2 regions of the Mesorhizobium sp. M6A.T.Cr.TU.016.01.1.1 genome follow, and region 1 is predicted to be linked to the other one. Evidence: riboswitches for the same ligand, from Rfam matches in the RefSeq annotation. Region 1 holds a riboswitch; the other holds the start of a gene.
What was found. Region 1 has a riboswitch for S-adenosylmethionine ahead of EJ075_RS05845 (O-succinylhomoserine sulfhydrylase). Riboswitches for the same ligand answer to the same signal wherever they lie in the genome.
Positions count from the first base shown of each region.

Region 2: another riboswitch for S-adenosylmethionine. It lies ahead of EJ075_RS13945 (homoserine O-acetyltransferase); the one in region 1 lies ahead of EJ075_RS05845 (O-succinylhomoserine sulfhydrylase).

Region 1 covers NZ_CP034452.1:1,263,674-1,266,953, reverse strand. Annotated here, with positions in the region: gene EJ075_RS05845 (O-succinylhomoserine sulfhydrylase) at 44-1,234, opposite strand; SAM riboswitch at 1,292-1,369, opposite strand; gene EJ075_RS05840 (2'-deoxycytidine 5'-triphosphate deaminase) at 1,494-2,588, shown strand; gene EJ075_RS05835 (ABC transporter substrate-binding protein) at 2,686-3,280, shown strand, end outside.
Region 2 covers NZ_CP034452.1:2,892,051-2,895,330, reverse strand. Annotated here, with positions in the region: gene EJ075_RS13955 (prephenate/arogenate dehydrogenase family protein) at 1-28, opposite strand, end outside; gene hisC (histidinol-phosphate transaminase) at 50-1,159, opposite strand; SAM riboswitch at 1,317-1,394, shown strand; gene EJ075_RS13945 (homoserine O-acetyltransferase) at 1,515-2,684, shown strand; gene metW (methionine biosynthesis protein MetW) at 2,800-3,280, shown strand, end outside.

The sequences.
Region 1 (3,280 bases):
CCTGCTTTTGACGATGCGAGCAAAGCCGCCCCGGTGCGTATCCCTATCTGGCGGCTTTCAATGCCTGCTCGATGTCTTCGAGCAGGTCGTCGGCGTCCTCCAGGCCGACAGACAGCCTGAGCGTGCCCGGCCCGATGCCGAGTTCGGCGCGCGCCTCGTCGCTCAGATTCTTGTGCGTCGTCGTCGCCGGGTGAGTGATCAGGCTCTTGGCGTCGCCGAGATTGTTGGAGATCAGCACGATATCGAGCGCGTTCTGGAAGGCGAAGGCCGCCTGCTTGCCGCCCTTGACGTCGAGGCAGATCAGCGTCGAGCCGCCCGACATCTGCTTTTTGACGATCGCCGCCTGCGGGTGGTCGGCGCGGCCCGGATAGATGACACGGGCAATCTCTGATCGCTCGGCAAGGAAATCTGCGATCCGGCCGGCACTTTCCGTCTGCTGGCGCACGCGCAGCGGCAGCGTCTCCAGGCCCTTCAGCAGCGTCCAGGCGTTGAAGGGCGACAGGCTCGGACCGGTGTGGCGGAAATAGTCGTGCAGGTTCTCATCGATCCACTTCTTGTCCGACAGGATGACGCCGCCGAGGCAGCGGCCCTGGCCGTCGATGTGCTTGGTCGCCGAATAGACGACGATATGGGCGCCGAGCTGCAAGGGCTTCTGCTGCAACGGCGTGGCAAAGACATTGTCGACGATCAGCCGCGCGCCGATCGAATTGGCAAGCGAGGCAACGGCTGCGATGTCGACGACTTCCAGCGTCGGATTGGTTGGGCTTTCAAGAAAGAACAGCTTGGTGTTCGGCCTGACCGCCTTTTCCCAATTGGCGATTTCGGTGCCGTCGACCAGCGTCGCCTCGATGCCGTATTTCGGCGCCAGCGTCTCGACCACCCAGCGGCAGGAGCCAAACAGCGCGCGCGCCGCCACGATATGATCGCCGGCCTTGGCGCTGCACAAAAGTGCTGCGGTGACCGCCGCCATGCCGGATGCTGTGGCGCGTGCATCTTCGGCACCTTCCAGTGCGCACATGCGCTTCTCGAACATGTCGACCGTCGGGTTGGCATAGCGCGAATAGATGAAGCCCGGTTCCTCGCCCTTGAAGCGCGCTTCCGCCGCCTGCGCGGTGTCGTAGACATAGCCCTGGGTGAGGTACATCGCCTCGGAGGTCTCGCCGAAGCCGGAACGCAAGGTCCCGCTATGCACGAGTGCTGTCTGAGGTTTCCAGTTGCGCTTCTTGCTTGTCATCACTTTTGTTCCAGACACAAAAAAACCGGTCGCGAAAGTCGCAACCGGTCCATACGGCCTTGCGGCCCGACGGTCCTTTAGCGACTTGTTTAACGTGGCTGCAAGCCGACCGGCCAAATCACCACGGGATAACGACCCTTTAGACCCGCGCCGCGCTTGCGTCAATTGCCGGCATGATTAAGAGGTTTGTACCAGCAGGTTCCGCGGCAAGGACCTGCGGCAAACGATACGTTGCCCGGCCTTCGAGCGGAGCCAGACTTTGCGGCAGACAGGCATTCTTCCCGATCAGGATATTTCCGCGCTGTTCCAGTCGGGCGCGCTGACGTCGCTACGCGCGCTCGATGCCGACCAGGTCCAGCCGGCCAGTCTCGACCTCAGGCTTGGCGACAAGGCCTGGCGGGTGCGCGCCTCCTTCCTGCCCGGCCCGAACCATAGGGTCGACGAAAAACTCGACCGCCTGAAGCTGCACGAAATCAATCTCGCCGACGGCGCGGTGCTGGAGACGGGCTGCGTCTATATCGTGCCGCTGCTGGAGAGCCTGGCGCTTCCGGCAAACATTTCGGCCTCGGCCAACCCGAAGAGCTCGACCGGACGGCTCGACATCTTCACCCGCGTGATGACCGATCGCGGCCACGAGTTCGACAAGATCGCTGCCGGTTACAACGGCCCGCTCTATCTGGAAGTCAGCCCGCGCACCTTTCCGATCGTCGTCCGCACCGGCTCGCGGCTGTCGCAGATCAGGTTCCGCACCGGCAATGCGCTTTTGTCTGAAAGCGAGCTCAACGACTTGCACCGCGCCGAGACGCTCGTCGCCACCGAGCCACCGAACATTTCCGGCGGCGGCATCGCGCTGTCGATCGATCTCGATGGCGATAAGGATGGCCTGGTCGGTTACCGCGGCAAGCACCACACCGGCCTGGTCGATGTCGACAAGCGCGCCGCACAGGATGTTGTCGACTTCTGGGAGCCGCTCTACAAGAGCGGTGCCGGCGAATTGGTGCTCGATCCGGACGAATTCTATATCCTCGTCAGCCAGGAGGCGGTGCATGTGCCGCCGCTCTACGCCGCCGAGATGACGCCCTTCGATCCGCTGGTCGGCGAATTCCGTGTCCACTATGCCGGTTTCTTCGATCCGGGCTTTGGCCATTCGGCGGCCGGCGGCACCGGCAGCAGGGCGGTGCTCGAAGTGCGCAGCCACGAAGTGCCGTTCATCCTCGACCACGGTCAGATCGTCGGACGGCTGGTCTACGAGCACATGCTGAAGCGGCCGCAGGCGCTCTACGGCACAGATCTCGGCTCGAACTATCAGGCACAAGGCCTGAAACTGTCCAAGCATTTCCGCGCCGCGCGCTGATCGCCCATCACGATCAGACCGCGCTTGCCTGAACCCTGCGCGTCGTGCTTGGCTGTGCCCAGCCGTCAGGGTGGCTCTGAACCAAGGGAACAAAAAAATGCAGATTTCAAGATGGATCGCATCGGCAGCAACAGCCGCCATGCTGGTGATATCAGCCGGGTCCTTTTCGGCGCAAGCACAGGAAAAATTGAAGATCGCCACCGAAGGCGCCTATCCGCCGTTCAACACCATCACCGCGGATGGCAAGCTCGTCGGCTTCGATATCGACATCGCCGAGGCGCTTTGCGCTCAGATGAAGGTCGAATGCGAACTTGTCACGCAGGACTGGGACGGCATGATTCCGGCGCTCCAGGCCAGAAAGTTCGACGCCATCGTCGCGTCCATGAGCATCACCGAAGAGCGCAAGAAGCAGGTCTCCTTCACCAACAAATACTATACGACGCCGCTTTCGCTGGTGGCCTTGAAAGACAGCGATATTGCCTCGACCGAACCCGCCGCACTCGCCGGCAAGACGGTCGGCGCCCAGGCTTCGACCACCCAGGCCGACTATGCCCAGGATGTCTATGGCAAGGCCGGTGCCGAGGCGAAGCTCTATCCGACCCAGGAGGAGGCGGTTACCGACCTGATGAACGGCCGCCTCGATGCCGTCCTTTCAGACAAGTTCGTGCTGATGGACTGGATGAAGAAGTCGA
Region 2 (3,280 bases), 1.6 Mb from region 1:
CGATCTTTTCGAACATCGGTGATGTCATTGTTTCAGCTTTTCGGGGGTTTCAGCTTTTCAGAAATGTCGTGAGTGCGGCGACAACGCCGCGATTGGCCTCTTCGGTGCCGATGCTCATGCGCAGTGCATTCGGGAAGCCGTAGCCGGAGACGCGCCGCAAAATGTAGCCGCGCGCGGAGAGGTAATCGTCCGCAGCTGCCGCCGAATGTTTTTTGTCCTCGGGAAAATGGATGAGGACGAAATTGCCGACGCTCGGCGTCACCCGTAGCCCGAGCTTGGTCAATTCCTCGCTCACCCATGACAGCCAGGTCTCGTTATGCGCCACGCTGCGCTCGACATGGGCACGATCGCGGATCGCTGCAATGCCGGCCTCGATCGCCGTCGCGTTGACGTTGAAGGGACCCCGCACGCGGTTGATCGCGTCGATGATATGCATCGGCGCGTACATCCAGCCAATCCGCGCGCCGCCGAGGCCGAGCTTTGAGAAGGTGCGGGTCATGACCACGTTTTCCGCGCCAGCCACCAGTTCGACGCCGGCTTCATAGTCGTTGCGGCGGACATATTCGGCATAGGCGCCATCCAGCACCAGAAGCACGTTTCGAGGCAGGCCGGCATGCAGGCGGCGCACCTCCTGGAACGGCAAATAGGTGCCGGTCGGGTTGTTGGGATTGGCGAGGAAGATGATCCTGGTGCGCGGCGTCACCGCAGCGAGGATCGCATCGACGTCGGCGCGCTCATTGGTTTCCTGGACCGACACCGGGACAGCACCTGCCGACTGGATGTAGATCTTGTAGACCATGAAGGCGTGTTCGGTGATGACAGCTTCATCGCCGGGCGCGAGGTAGGTCTGCGCAAGCAGGCCCAGAATCTCATCGGAACCGTTGGAACAGACGATGTTCGCAGGGTTGAGGCCATGCACCTCGGCGATCGCCTCCCGCAGGCGCCTGGCGGTGCCATCGGGATATATGTCGAGTTTGGCCGCGACGTCACGCGCGGCTTCTATCGCCTTCGGCGAGGGGCCGAGCGGGTTCTCGTTCGACGACAATTTATGGACCTTGGCAACGCCGGCCGGCGCCGTGCTTTTGCCCGGCACATAGGCTTCGATGTCAATGATCCCCGCGCGGGGCGTTGGACGTGCCTGATCCGATGCCTGGTTCATATTGCAAAAATCCGTCGAGAACGCTTCCGCCTGGGGAAGCCGCAGCGGAAATACAAGCCGTGGCCTGGAATGTCGAGAGGCGGCTATCATGGGTGAACGACTGGCATGGGTGAGCGACTGGCCGTTGACGCCGGGCCGCGCCGGTCCTAGAAGAAAGGCGAAATCCCGTGGTGATTTGGCCGGTCGGCTTGCAGCCACGTTAAACAACTCGCTAAAGGGCCGTTTGCATCCTGTAACCGGCTTTGCGAAGGCGATGCCGGTTTTTTGTTGTCCGTAGCCGGCCGGACAATCGCATCGACCCGAAAATCGGTATCGATTTTCGGAAAAGCGCGATGGGTTGATGTAAGAGGATGCGATGGTCGCGCTACGCACTAAAAGAACCAACAACGAGGCCGACGAGCCGTCGAGCCCCGTGTTGCGTTTCGGTGCCGACAAGCCGCTCAAGCTCGACGCCGGCACGCTGCTGTCACCGTTCCAGATTGCCTACAAGACCTACGGCACGCTCAACGACGCCCGCTCCAACGCCATCCTCGTCTGCCATGCGCTGACCGGCGACCAGCATGTCGCCAGCACCAATCCGGTGACCGGCAAGCCGGGCTGGTGGGAGGTGCTGATCGGCCCCGGCAAGATCATCGACACCAGCCGCTTCTTCGTCATCTGCTCAAACGTCATCGGCGGCTGCCTCGGCTCCACCGGCCCCGCCTCGACCAATCCCGCCACCGGCAAACCCTACGGGCTCGACCTGCCGATCATCACCATCCGCGACATGGTGCGGGCGCAGTTGATGCTGGTCGACCATTTCGGCATCGAAAAACTGTTCTCGGTGCTTGGCGGCTCGATGGGCGGCATGCAGGTGCTGCAATGGGCGTCGAGCTACCCGGAGCGCGTTTTCTCGGCACTGCCGATCGCCACCGGCGCGCGCCATTCCTCGCAGAACATCGCTTTCCATGAGGTCGGCCGGCAAGCGGTGATGGCCGATCCGGACTGGCATGGCGGCAAATATTTCGAGCAGGGCAAGCGCCCGGAAAAGGGGCTGGCTGTGGCGCGCATGGCCGCTCACATCACCTATCTGTCGGAAGCGGCCCTGCACCGGAAGTTTGGCCGCAACCTGCAGGATCGTGAAGCGCTCACCTTCGGTTTCGACGCCGACTTCCAGATCGAGAGCTATCTGCGCCATCAAGGCATGACCTTCGTCGACCGCTTCGACGCCAACTCCTATCTCTACATGACCCGGGCGATGGACTATTTCGACCTCGCCGCCGACCATGGCGGACGGCTGGCCGACGCCTTTGCCGGCACCAAGACCCGTTTCTGCCTGGTCTCCTTCACCAGCGACTGGCTGTTCCCGACCGAGGAGAGCCGCTCGGTGGTTCACGCGCTGAACGCGGCCGGCGCCTCGGTGTCCTTTGTCGAGATCGAGACCGATCGCGGCCATGACGCCTTCCTGCTCGACGAGCCGGAGCTGTTTGCCGCAATCAACGGCTTCATCGCCTCGGCGGCCCGCGCCAGGGGGCTCGGCGCATGACCTCTGACGTTTGCAGGCCTTCCGGACCGGGATCATGCGCCAGGCATTCGCGCATGACGCCGAAAAGTTGCAGACTTTTCGGATCAGGATCATGCGCCAGGCAAAAGGCACGATCATGAGTGTCAACCACGCCCAGCGCGTCGACCTCGAAGTCGTCGCCGATCTCATCCCGGCGCAGGCGCGGGTGCTCGACGTCGGCTCCGGCGATGGTCTGCTGCTCGAATTGCTGCAGGCGACGAAGCAGGTCGACGGCCGCGGGATGGAACTGTCGCAACGTGGTGTCAACGAATGCGTGGCGCGCGGCCTATCCGTCATCCAGGGCGACGCCGACAAGGACCTCAAATTCTATCCCGACAAGGGTTTTGACTTCGTCGTCCTGTCGCAGACCTTGCAGGCGACCCGCAACCCGAAGCTGGTGCTCGACGAGTTGCTCAGGATCGGCAAGCACGCCATCGTCTCCTTCCCCAATTTCGGCCACTGGCGGGTGCGCCTTTCGCTGTTCCTCGACGGGCGGATGCCGGTGACCAAGGACCTGCCATACTCCTGGTACGACACGCCCAACATCCATTTCTGCACCATCCGCGACTTCGTCAATC